DNA from 3 places in the Exiguobacterium sp. s46 genome. Region 3 is predicted to be linked to each of the others. Evidence: riboswitches for the same ligand, from Rfam matches in the RefSeq annotation. Region 3 holds a riboswitch; each other region holds the start of a gene.
What was found. A riboswitch is a leader RNA that binds a small molecule or an ion and turns the genes downstream of it on or off. The one in region 3 is predicted to bind thiamine pyrophosphate.
Positions count from the first base shown of each region.

Region 1 (4,147 bases), on a different contig from region 3:
TTCGGCTGGTTACCGATGGAAGCAGATCGCCCAACATCGTTATTCGCGAACTTTACGGCAAGCGGTTGGTTTCCAAACGGGATTCTCGGTGTCTTGACGACGATGATTGCCGTCAACTTCGCCTTCCAAGGAACGGAATTGATCGGTGTTGCGGCTGGGGAATCCGACACGCCCGAAAAATCGATTCCAAAAGCCATCCGCAATACAGTCTGGCGGACGTTCATCTTCTTCGTCTTATCGATTACGATCGTTGGTGCATTAATTCCGTATGAAACAGCTGGCGGAGTCAGCAGTCCGTTCATCATGGTCTTTGATGCGATTGGTATTCCGTACGCTGCTGATTTGATGAACATCGTCGTCTTGACGGCACTATTGTCCGTCGGAAACTCCGGATTATATGCGGCGACTCGGATGTTATGGGCGATGGCGCAAGAAGGGATGATTTCAAAGAAATTATCTTACGTCAATGCACGTGGTGTGCCGATGCGCGCTTTACTCTTTACGATGATGTTTGCGATGTTATCGCTCCTGACCGCGTTTTTCGCAGAGGATACCGTCTTCATTTGGCTCTTGTCCTTAGCCGGACTTGGCGCTCAAGTCGGCTGGATTTCCATCTCTGCTTCTCAGCTCGCGTTTCGTCGTCAGTTCGTCCGAAACGGACACGATTTATCCGAACTGAAATTCAAGACACCACTCTATCCGGTGTTACCACTGATTTCGCTGACGTTAAACGTCGTCGTCCTCGTCAGTCTTGCGTTTCAAGCGGATCAACGAATCGCTCTATACATCGGTGTTCCTTTCTTCCTCGTCATGTGGGGAAGTTATCATCTCTTCGTCAAAGGAAAACATCTATCCGCCCAAAGCGACATCCGTGTCGCCCCTTCTCAACTCGAAGAATAATTTCATACAAAAAGAGGCCGTGGATTTGTCCACGGCCTCTTTCATATGATTGTTCTATTCCTTAAGCGTCCGCATCATCAATAGTTCTCCTTGGTGGAGCTCTACTTTCGCTTCTGACGCACGCCATTCATTACTAACGGTCAAGGAACCTCCGACGGGTACGGGATGTGCATCGAGTGGATATTTGACTCCGGATAAGCTTAAAGTCGATGGTACGAGTGGAATGAAAGAAAGATAATGATAGCTCCCTGCTTCGACTGCATACGTTCCCTCAGCCAAGTATCGCACCTCTTCTCGTTTCGTCACGAGTCTGGTCTCTGGATATCGCTTCAACAGGTACACATTTTGGACGGTCATGTCGAGCCGCCCACCTGTCGCCCCGATGATGATGGTATCCTCAAACCGTTTCATCTCTGATGCTGTACGAAGTGCCAGTTCGAGATCCGTCTCATCTTTCTCGGCCGGATGAACGATTGCCCCTTCTGGTACATAACCAAGCGAATCAAAATCACCAATCGTCAGGTCGCATGTCAGCCCAAACGATTCAATCGTCTGAACACCACCATCGACACCGACGATAAAATCACCCGGCTGACAAAACGTCCGTAAATCCGGCACTTCTTCTTGTGGACCGGCACAGACGAGAATCGCCCGCATCTCAGACGCCTCGTGCCGAATAACGTAGTAAGCGTGGTGCAGTCGTGAATAAAATTCCTGCTACGATTCCACATAAAATGTACGAAGGAACCATATACGTTGCATTATAGACGAAAGAGTACTCCACGACTGGACCTTTTGCATACTTGGCAAAAAATACGATTCCGCTGATGACATGACAGATATAACGGAGCCCTGCTCCTAATAACGTCGCAAGGAGAACGAACGCCATCAAGCTTTTCTTTTGTCCATTGCGCGCGGCTAGTCTGACTTGACGCGCGAACAGACCACTTAATCCGACGACACCATACGCAATCGTATAGTCAAGCATCGGTTGAACGATCGTCAAGACTTGTGGGGCAAACATCAATTGAATCGTACCAACAAGTGCTCCCGTGACGACACCTCCGACGACACCGTGGCGAAATGCCATGACGAAGATCGGTAACATCGCTAAGCTGATCGAGCCACCTTGTGGCATTTTGAATGGAATCAGTAAATCAAAGACGACTCCGAGACTGGCGAAGATGGCAATTTCCATCATCATTTGTAACCGTTTCATGCTATTTTTCCTCCTTCATTGTACGAGAGGACGCAAAAAGGCAGTACGACGAACGCCGTACTGCCTGCGTGCGCCACATCCCTACGTCCGTTTGAACGGAACAGGTTCGAAGGGTTAAAGTCTAAAAGACTCCTCTCAGCCGCTTTTCAAGCGACACCCCTTGCGGTCATCATATTTCGTTTTCTCGTTCTTATTATACGGCAGCCCCTTGACGAATGCTAGTAATCGCTTCCGCATAATCTGGTGCATTGTAGATTGCCGATCCAGCGACGAGAACGTTCGCACCGTTATCGATGCAAAGCTTTGCCGTTTCCGGATTAACGCCACCGTCAATCTCGATTTCAAATGTCAGCCCACGATCTGCTTTCATTTGCGCGAGTGCTGCGAGTTTCGGCATGACACGCTCGATGAAGGCTTGTCCACCAAAGCCCGGATTGACCGTCATCAATAATACCATATCGACATCCTCAAGGACGTGTTCAATCGTTGATAATGGCGTATGGGGATTCAAGACGACCCCTGCCTTTGCACCCGCTGCTTTGATTTGTTGCAAGACACGATGGACATGATTCGTCGCTTCGACGTGGAACGTCACGATGTCTGCCCCTGCCTTGACGAAATCTTCAACGAAACGTTCTGGCTGGTCGATCATCAAATGGACATCGAGAATCATATCCGTCTTTTGACGTAAACTGCTAAGCACAGGTAATCCAAACGAGATGTTCGGTACGAACTGACCGTCCATGACATCGAAATGGATATAGTCCGCGCCTGCTGCTTCGACTGCTTTGACATCACGCTCGAGATTCGCAAAATCTGCTGATAAGATAGATGGTGCAATTTTAATCATCTTCAATACCTCCGGGCTCGATTCTTGATTTCGTCTATAAACATACCATAGTTCTCATAACGAGAGGACATGATTTCTTGAGCTTCGACTGCTTCCTTGACGGCACAACCGGGTTCATTCAAATGCAAGCAACCTCGGTATTTACAATCGTCTTGTACAGCCACGAATTCAGGGAAACTCCACCGTACATCCTCGATTTCCATATCATACGGAAAATCGAGGTTCGAGAAACCTGGCGTATCGGCAATCAATCCTTCGGCAAGCGGCATCAATGTGACGTGGCGCGTCGTATGACGTCCGCGTCCGAGTGATTTCGAGATCGCACTTGTTTCTAAATCAAGAGAGGGTTCCAGTGCATTGAGCAATGAACTTTTCCCGACACCGGATTGTCCGGCGAGAACGCTCGTTTTTCCAGCAAGTAACGGACGGACTTGCTCAATACCTGCCAACGTCTCACTTGATGTCTCGATGACCGTATACCCAATCTTCCGGTAAGCGGCAATCGCCTCTCGGACAGCCGGTCCTTTAACATCGTCCAGCAAATCCATCTTCGTCAATAGGATGACGGGTTGAATTTCCTTCGCTTCGATCAAAACGAGAAATCGGTCGAGCAAGTGCGCTGAAAAATCAGGTTCTGCCGCCGAGACGACGAGCAATGCCTGGTCGATATTCGCGACTGGAGGGCGTACTAAAAAGTTGTCCCGCTCCTTCACTTCGAGAATATATCCTGTCTCACTTTCGATATGAAGAACGACCTCGTCTCCGACGACTGGACTGATGCCGCGTTTTCGGAAATTCCCTCTTGCCCGTGAACGTACCTCTCCTTCTGGTGTCATGACATCATAAAAGCCACCCTGCAGACGTATGATCGTTCCTTCTCGATTCTCTTCGATGCGTTGTTCCGTCATCCTATGCACTCCTTTTTCATCACATTCATTGTGCGTCTTTTGCTTGATTGTACGTGATGGTTTTTGAACGATACACCGTATCGTCTTTATAGATCGTAATTTTTCCTTCTTCTCCTGGATCAATCGTCACCGGCACGTCGAATGTCTCATCTTGATCAATCGATTCCTCGATGACGGTCCGCTTCCCTTTCGCGTCTTCCGTCTCAATCCGGATGACTTGTTTCGGTGGTTCCTCGTCCTCGTTCTCGCTGACCGCATCATAGACGACCT
Region 1 covers NZ_JACSMY010000001.1:1,346,271-1,350,417, forward strand. The annotation lists gene KNQ08_RS07170 (amino acid permease) at 1-900, shown strand, start outside; gene KNQ08_RS07175 (thiamine diphosphokinase) at 955-1,557, opposite strand; gene thiT (energy-coupled thiamine transporter ThiT) at 1,559-2,119, opposite strand; TPP riboswitch at 2,181-2,290, opposite strand; gene rpe (ribulose-phosphate 3-epimerase) at 2,313-2,969, opposite strand; gene rsgA (ribosome small subunit-dependent GTPase A) at 2,972-3,877, opposite strand; gene pknB (Stk1 family PASTA domain-containing Ser/Thr kinase) at 3,903-4,147, opposite strand, start outside.
Region 1: linked by a shared signal. The riboswitch ahead of thiT (energy-coupled thiamine transporter ThiT) and the one ahead of thiD (bifunctional hydroxymethylpyrimidine kinase/phosphomethylpyrimidine kinase) in region 3 are both predicted to bind thiamine pyrophosphate.

Region 2 (4,147 bases), on a different contig from region 3:
TCGTCACGTCGACAAATGGTACCTTCCCTTTACCTGCGACGTTATCAGATGACGTCATCACGGGCGTACTGCGCGAAAAGCTCGGTTACGATGGCATCGTCATCACGGACGCGCTGAACATGCAGGCGATTGCCGACAACTTCACGGAATCAGAAGCCGTCTTAAAGACGTTTGACGCCGGTGTCGATATCGCGCTCATGCCGACGATCCTTCGTTCCGAGCAGGATGTCACAAAACTCGACCGGATTTTCAAGGATGTGATCGCAGCAGTCAAAGATGGTCGCCTCTCAGAGGAACGGATCGATCAATCGGTTGAGCGGATTCTGACACTGAAAGCAGAACGCGGAATTTGGAACGGTACGACTGACACGACATCCCTAGCTGAAAAAATCGCGCAATCGAACCAAATCGTCGGTAGTCCCGAGCATAAAGCAAAAGAACGTGCGATGATGGAAGCCGCGGTCACACTCGTGAAAAATGATCAGCGGACCTTACCATTCAAACCGAAAAAGAACGCAAATGTTCTTGTGATCGCTCCTGCGGCGGATCAAACGGACAGCATGAAAAAAACGATCGCTTCCCTACCGAAGAATCGGAACTGGCACGTGACGACAGCGAATTACTCGGCTACTACGCTACCGCTCGACCAAAACCCGACATTACGGGCGCAACTCGATGCAGCAGATTACATCATCGTCGGTTCCAACGTCAACACGAGTGCTAAACTACTACCTACTGCACCAGAACAAGCGATTCCGGCTTCGATCTTCCGCTATGCGAAACAAACGGATACACCATCCGTCCTGCTCAGTCTCCGTAACCCATACGATGTCGCCGTTCAACCGGACGCACCGGCACACGTCCTCGTCTATGGCTTCAAAGGCGATCCAAACGGTCCAGACTCCGAAGCAGGCAATCTAAAATCAGCGGGACCGAACCTGCCTGCAGGTATCCGAGCGATCTTCGGAACGTTCAAACCGCAAGGCACTTTACCGGTTGATGTGCCGGTCTTTCAGAACGGTGTCTTTACCGATCAACTGCATCTCGAATTCGGTGACGGCTTTAAAAACTGGAAAAAATGATGACGTGATACACCAAAAGACCGAAGCTCCTTAAAGGATGCCTCGGTCTTTTAATGATTGATACGGATATTCAGTTTCTTCTTTCGCACGATGGTAGACGCGGTATAACCAATAAGTCAGCAGTGCATAGACGACGATGACAAGAACAGCAGAAATATAGCTTCCCATGCTATACGCTACCTTGAAGTTTCGAGTCGATGCGGATATACCGGATAACACAATCAACGTTGGGATGATAAGTCCTACAAATCTTACTTTGACTTTACCAAGCATTCGTTGCATAGCATATGCCGCGAGGATCACGAGTGCGATGACTACGATTTCCATTCCAATCCCTACTTTCACCAGATGGTATTCCTAATTCTACCATCTACTGGTTTAAGAAGATACCGGGCGTGCTGGAATCTTTTCGTAGACCGACGTGAACGTCTCTTCCGTCCACCCCATGTGCCAGAAGAGTAACTCATAGTAACAACTTGTCACGAAATGACGTTTCATCCGCTCGCGTTCCGTCGGGCTCGCTTGTTCCGCCAGTGCATCAAGCCGTGCAATCTGTTCAAAGACGACCTTTTCAAACCATTCCGAGCTGTACGTGTCGATCCATTGCTGATAGATTTTTTCTTCCGGAGTACACGTCAGTAATTGCTGTCCGACTTCATAATACAACCAGTAACATGGCAAGATAGCAGCAATCGTCTCACCGAGCGTTCCTTCACTCGCGTGATGCATGTGGGAGACATACGCATATGCTGTCGGTGCCGGTTCAAATGCTTCAAGATTTGCTTCCGTAATACCGAGCGGCTCAAAAAATGATTGATGTAAGCTCAACTCTGCCTCGTAAGTCGAAGTAGCATGTTCGGCAAGTGTCGCGATCGTCGCGAAGTCGTCTGCTTTTGACGCTGCCTTCGCTTGAATCTTCGCAAAGTGTTTTAAGTAATAGGCATCCTGCATGACGTAATGCCGAAATTTCGAGAGCGGTAACGTCCCCTCCCCGATTCCTTGTACGAATGGGTGCGTAAAACTACTATCCCAGTACGCTTGTGCCGCTTGTTTGATTTCTTGTGTGAATGTCATGATCTCATCCTCCTCGTTTAGTTATGAAACGAAAAAACACCACCCCGAAACACACGGGCATGGCGCAAGAAGAACAAGACTTGACGCCACTTCCCTCCGTAAGTACGAACTTAATCAGGTTCAAAGGGTCCGAACGTCTTCGTTCGTCTCAGTCGGTCTACCGACTCCCCTAGTGGTCATTATTCGATTCCCATCCACTATAGCATGCTGAAAACGGAAGTCAAGTTGTCCTCTTTTCGCTATACTATGGAGTGTCAGAAGACGGATGCCGTCTCCATCTACAGACCGATTCCGAACTTCTTTCGTTCTCGTACACTAACTTTAGTACCTGATACTATAATTCATTCTGTTACTTACAATTGGAGGATTTCATTATGCATACACCAACAAAAATCATGGCGTCAGCCGTTATCGCTTCTGCTCTATTACTCCCGACAGCCGCATCTGCCGAACAAGTCGTCGATAAGACGATCGTCACACTCGGGGAGTCGCTCGGCGCAAAGGATAAAGCATGGGTGCTTTCCCGTCTCAATGCACCGGAAGGCATCACACCGATCATCGCCACTTCTGCTGACGAAGAAAAATATCTCGGGAAAAACATTCCACAGTCGCAAAAAGGTGGCAACATGTATTCGTCGGCTAAGATCGAACTGACGGAAAAAGGTGATGGACTTTCCGTCTCGACGGAGAACATCACATGGGTGACAAAGGATATGTATCTCAACGCTCTCGTCACAGCGGGTGTCAAAGATGCCGATATCACGATCACTTCTCCCTACAAGGTGACCGGGACATCGGCACTGACAGGAATCATGAAAGCGTACGATCAAACTTCCGCTGAGACTGGAATTAAGTTAAGTGACGAACGCAAGGATTTAGCACAGCAAGAATTATCGGTCACATCAGACGTCGGAAAAACGGTCGGCACGGATAAAGTCGCTGACTTAATGAATGAGATCAAGGCTGAGATCGCCAATCAAAAACCGGAAACCAAAGTCGAGATCGAAAACCTGATCGTCCAAGTCATTCAAAACAACAATATCCAGTTGTCTGACGCACAAATGGACCGGTTGACGAATCTATTCAATCAAATGGAGCAAGCGAACATCAACTGGGGACAAATCGAGAGTGGTTTGAAAAATGCGGGGCAAGACATCCACGCGTTCGCAACATCAGAAGAAACGAAAGGTTTCTTCGCTAAATTATTCGATGGACTCAGTGACTTCTTCAGTTCAATCGCTGGCGTGTTCAAATAATTCAGACTTCCGTAACTGACAAAAAAATAGTAAACTAGAGATATCTGAAACGAAAGGTGGTGTGAAAAGATGGACTTTGCCGCGTGCAAACACTGGTTGATGGAACAATTGTATCTGTTGCGCGCGATTTTTCATGGAATGGCGTTCTAAGGCACCCCTCTGCCCTTTTTTAGAACTTCATGATTGAAAAATACAGCAAAGCGCATCTTTCACACGTGATGGAGAGTGCTATTTGCGCTCTCCTTTTTTTGATGCGCGCGAAAGGATCAATTGATTATGATGATTTGCGACATTCAACACCTAACCAAACAATTCGGAGGCGAAACGATCTTAACGGATGTTTCCCTCTTCTTAAACGAACACGACCGTGTCGGTCTAATTGGACGAAACGGGAGTGGCAAGACGACATTACTCCGCTTGCTCGCTCGCCTTGAGCAACCGGACGGTGGTGTCATCTATCAAAAGAGCGGTTTGACGATCGGCTATTTGGAACAACTTCCTGTATATAGTGAGACGATGACCGGACTCGACGTCCTTTGGACAGCGTTTGAAGACATCCTCGCGATCCGTTCTCGGATGCAACAGTTGGAGCAAATGATGGCGACAGCACCAGAGAATCTGGATGCGTTACTCGCACGATATGCGGAAGCGACGAATGCGTTCGAACAAAAGGATGGCTATCTACTCGACTCGAAAATCGAGCGCATGGTGAACGGGTTACACCTTCGTCCGTTA
Region 2 covers NZ_JACSMY010000001.1:278,806-282,952, reverse strand. The annotation lists gene KNQ08_RS01450 (glycoside hydrolase family 3 protein) at 1-1,082, shown strand, start outside; gene KNQ08_RS01445 (hypothetical protein) at 1,113-1,409, opposite strand; gene tenA (thiaminase II) at 1,461-2,156, opposite strand; TPP riboswitch at 2,231-2,337, opposite strand; gene KNQ08_RS01435 (DUF1002 domain-containing protein) at 2,531-3,412, shown strand; gene abc-f (ribosomal protection-like ABC-F family protein) at 3,689-4,147, shown strand, end outside.
Region 2: linked by a shared signal. The riboswitch ahead of tenA (thiaminase II) and the one ahead of thiD (bifunctional hydroxymethylpyrimidine kinase/phosphomethylpyrimidine kinase) in region 3 are both predicted to bind thiamine pyrophosphate.

Region 3 (4,147 bases):
CTTATATTGCACCATGAGAAACGGGACATTGCAAGTTCAGCGCATTCGTCTGCGAATGAGCCAAAACACGAACCATCCTCCTACGTAATCTCCAATATCCCAGACAATTCGATTTTGATCGACAGCGCGTACGCCGATGTCAATGACTTTCGTGCTTTCTAATCGATTCGTATAACGTTGACGAAGTCGCGTCGGAATCGGTAGATGAAGAAGTGCCCGGTAATAAATATCTAAATGAGTATGTCCCCAAATTTCCGTCGCAATCGAGCTCGTTTTAATATACAACGGACGTTTGTAGCGTCTTTCATACTTTTCTTTCAATAAAAGGGCCATCTCATAAGATATACGATTAGGATGTGGAAATAAGACTTTTCCTAGATGGTAGATCCCCTGATTATCGACTCGAATGATTTGTGGTTCTAACCGATATCGAATCCAATAGCCGCGAAAACGGATCGTCTGCCATTTCAATACAATCACCTCTGAACGGATTATACCCTGTTCTGAAGTGATTGATGCCATTCACGCACAGCATCTGTCATTTGCTGCGCAGCGAGTTGCCGATCTTCTTTAGCAAAAATTTCTGAGATGACGGCATACCCTTCTAGCGGGATAGGCAGAGAGGAGACATTCGTTGCTGTGATTCCACCAATACCGATTAGGGGTAATCGTACAGCTTCCCGAATCGCCTGAAGCATCGTATGCGACATGGAATCAGCGTCCGCTTTGGATGACGTCGCAAATAGAGACCCCACGCCTAAATAAGATGCTCCGTCTCGTTCTGCTTCAATCGCTTGTGCAACGGTTGCTACCGACACACCAATCACGGCATCTGGTAAAAGGCGACGTGCTGCGGTTAAAGGAATGTCTTCTTGTCCGATATGCAAACCAGCTCCGACGAGTAACGCGATATCAATCCGATCATTGATGATCAAAGGAATGTCTTCCCGATCCGTGAGTGCTTTCAACCGAACTGCCTGATCAAAGAATTCCTTTCCTTGTGCTGTTTTTTCCCGTAGTTGCACGATCGTTGCACCACCTAAAATGGCTTCCTCAACGACCGTCTCGATCGCGACTCCAGGATGGTACCGACGATCCGTCACTGCATAGATGGAGTAATCAATTGACACGTTCTGTCACCTCCACAAGATCTTGTACCGTCATGAGGCTGATGGCATTGAACAACTCTCGTTTAAAATCACCAAGACCTTGCGCGGAGGCTGCTTGTTCTCCTGCTTTTCCCATGACGAATGTTCCGTGAACAGCCGCCTCAAACGCTGTATATCCTGCACCGAGGAAGCTCGCAATCAAGGAGGCCGTCATACAGCCAGTACCCGTGATATCTCCTAGACGAGGTGTTCCTACATGTAATTCCATTTCGCGCGTTCCATCCGTGATATAGTCGTTCGGACCTGTCACGACGAGGACAGATTTGTGTTTGCGAGCGAATGCACGAATACTTTCTCGATCCATCATTGCATCTCCCGCAGCATCGACTCCCTTAGTTCGCCCATCTTCCCCAAGTAACGTCTTGATTTCAGAAGCATTTCCTTTAATGACCGTACACCCGAGATCAATGAGTTCTTTAGAAAAGGCAGTACGTAATGTCGTTGCCCCTGCTCCAACTGGATCAAGAACGATCGGGACATTCAAACGTTCCGCTTCACGGGCTGCAAGTCGTTGAGCTGCTTGCATGTCTGCATCGATCGTACCAATGTTTAAGACGAGGGCTTGTGCGAGTCTAACCATCTCTTCTACTTCGCGAATATCTTCCGCCATGACAGGTGATGCTCCAACAGCGAGTGTGACGTTTGCGCAGTCGTTGATCGTAACCGTGTTCGTCAGATGGTGAATGAGTGGTTTGTGTTCAAGAATGGTCGTAAACATGTGTATCCCTCCAAAGTGAGTGAAAATGATGTGTCGGTCCAATACCTTGTCCGAGAGCAAATCCATGACGAATTGCCTCCGTGACATAGTTTTTCGCCTGTCGTACACTATCTTGTAAATCTTCTCCAAGCGCCATCCGTGCTGCAATCGCTGCAGATAAGGTACAACCAGTTCCATGAGTATGTTGATTGTCTAACCGTTCCGATGTGAAACGATGTTCCACTTCCCCATCAAACAACAAATCCGTCGCAGCTCCTGAGAGATGTCCACCTTTTAGTAATACTGCCCCTGTCTGTGTAGCCAATTGATGCATCGCCAGTTGCATTTCCTCTAGATTGGTCACTGATCGTCCTGTTAACCGCTCCGCTTCCGGTAAATTCGGTGTAACGAGTGTCGCAAGCGGCAGAAGTTCTGAAATCAATGCTTGTTCAGCTTCCGTCCGCAATAGGGCATGACCACCTTTAGCGACCATGACGGGATCTAATATGATAGGAACTGTCTGTTTGCCGAGATGTCTAGCAATGACACGAATCGTCTGCGCATTCGAGACCATCCCGATTTTGATCGCATCGACACGAATGTCTGAAAAAATCGACGTTAACTGGGCATCTACGATTTCTGGGGATAACTCTTCCACCGCTTGAACACCCAACGTATTTTGCGCCGTGACGGCTGTCAGGACGCTCATTCCATAAACCCCTAAAGCCGAAAAGGTTTTTAAATCTGCTTGAATCCCAGCTCCACCACCGGAGTCGGATCCTGCAATCGTCAGTACATGTTTCATGTTCTTTTCACCTTCCCATCGAGCAATGTAAGGGAGTCGTGACCGACAAAAAAAGCGTCGACCGCTGTAAAAAAGCAGTCGACGCTATACGAAAGCGTTATACACGCATTCCGGTATCCGTTCGGCTCAACTTTCCTACGCTGGTATTATCCAGTTCAGGTAATAGGGTCGAAAACAGATTGGTTTTCCTCTCAGCCGGATTCCTCCAGCTCCCCTAGTTGCTCAAGTATTCGTTTCGCCTTAACTGTAGCATAGAGAAGAAAAAAAAACGAGCCGAAGCCCGTTTTGATTACAGATATGCTAATGGATTGACTGCATTTAGAGGAGAAGAGGCACTGTATTGATATCCTCCGACATGTAGTTCGAAATGTAAGTGTGGTCCTGTTGAATTCCCTGTACTACCAAGTGTCCCGACTTGCTGACCTTGAGAGACCGTTTGTCCTGCACGAACCGATAATGAACTCATATGTGCGTAGACAGTCGTGTACACTTGTCCATCGAGGAAGTGAGAAATCATGACATGATTACCGTAAGGTCCACCACCTGATGCTGTAATGACCGTTCCAGCTGCTGCAGCGACGATTGGAGACCCGACCGAACCACTGAAATCAACACCGTTGTGAAACGTATAACCGTTCGCGCCGCTTGCTGGTCCGAATCCTTGCGACACTCCACCAGAAGATGGTCGAACGAATTTCCCTCCACTCGAAACAACGGGCGGGGCAACAGAATCAGTTGATTCTGAACTCTTACCTGCTTGTTTTGCTGCTTGAGCATTCGCTTTAGCGGCTTTTTCGGCTGCCGCTTTCTCCGCTGCTGCTTTTTCAGCCGCTGCTTTAGCGGCTGCCTTCGCTGCCGCAATTGCACGTTCTTGCGCTTCGAGAGTCGCTTGAAGTTCTTTTGCGTCTAATAGTTCTGTCGTAAACTTCGTCTTTCCTTTTCGTAATTTCTTCAGCGTAGCACTACGTTCTTTCATTTGAAGCTTTAACGCTTTCTTTTGTTCAATCAATACTTTCTTTTCTTGCATTTGCTCCGCTTTTTTCTCAACGAGCGCTTGTTTTGCTTCTGCTAATTTTTGTTGCGTTGCGATGTAATCCGAAATCATTTTATCGTCTTGCTCAGCGATTTTTTTTCCCGCCATGACACGGCTGAATAAATCACCTAAATCCTTCGATCCAAAAATGACTTCTTCCCATTTAATCGAGTTTCCATCGTTTTCTTGGAAAACACGTAAGCGATCACCGAGTAGTTCTTCCTGTTTTTGCAACATTTCTTCATAACGGACGATGTCTGCCTTTAACTCATCGATTCGAACGTTCAACTGTTCGATTTGTTTATTTTTTTCAGAGACTTGGAAAATCTTTTCGTTGATTGCTGCGTCAATTTGATTGATTTGACGTTGCTCTTTTGAGATTTTAGCTTCTTGTTTTTTGATCGCTTTTTCAAGTTTACGTTGTTCAGCAGCATTTTCAGCCT
Region 3 covers NZ_JACSMY010000004.1:102,080-106,226, reverse strand. The annotation lists gene KNQ08_RS16915 (hypothetical protein) at 37-285, opposite strand; gene thiE (thiamine phosphate synthase) at 492-1,130, opposite strand; gene thiM (hydroxyethylthiazole kinase) at 1,120-1,887, opposite strand; gene thiD (bifunctional hydroxymethylpyrimidine kinase/phosphomethylpyrimidine kinase) at 1,868-2,671, opposite strand; TPP riboswitch at 2,787-2,897, opposite strand; gene KNQ08_RS15050 (murein hydrolase activator EnvC family protein) at 2,961-4,147, opposite strand, start outside.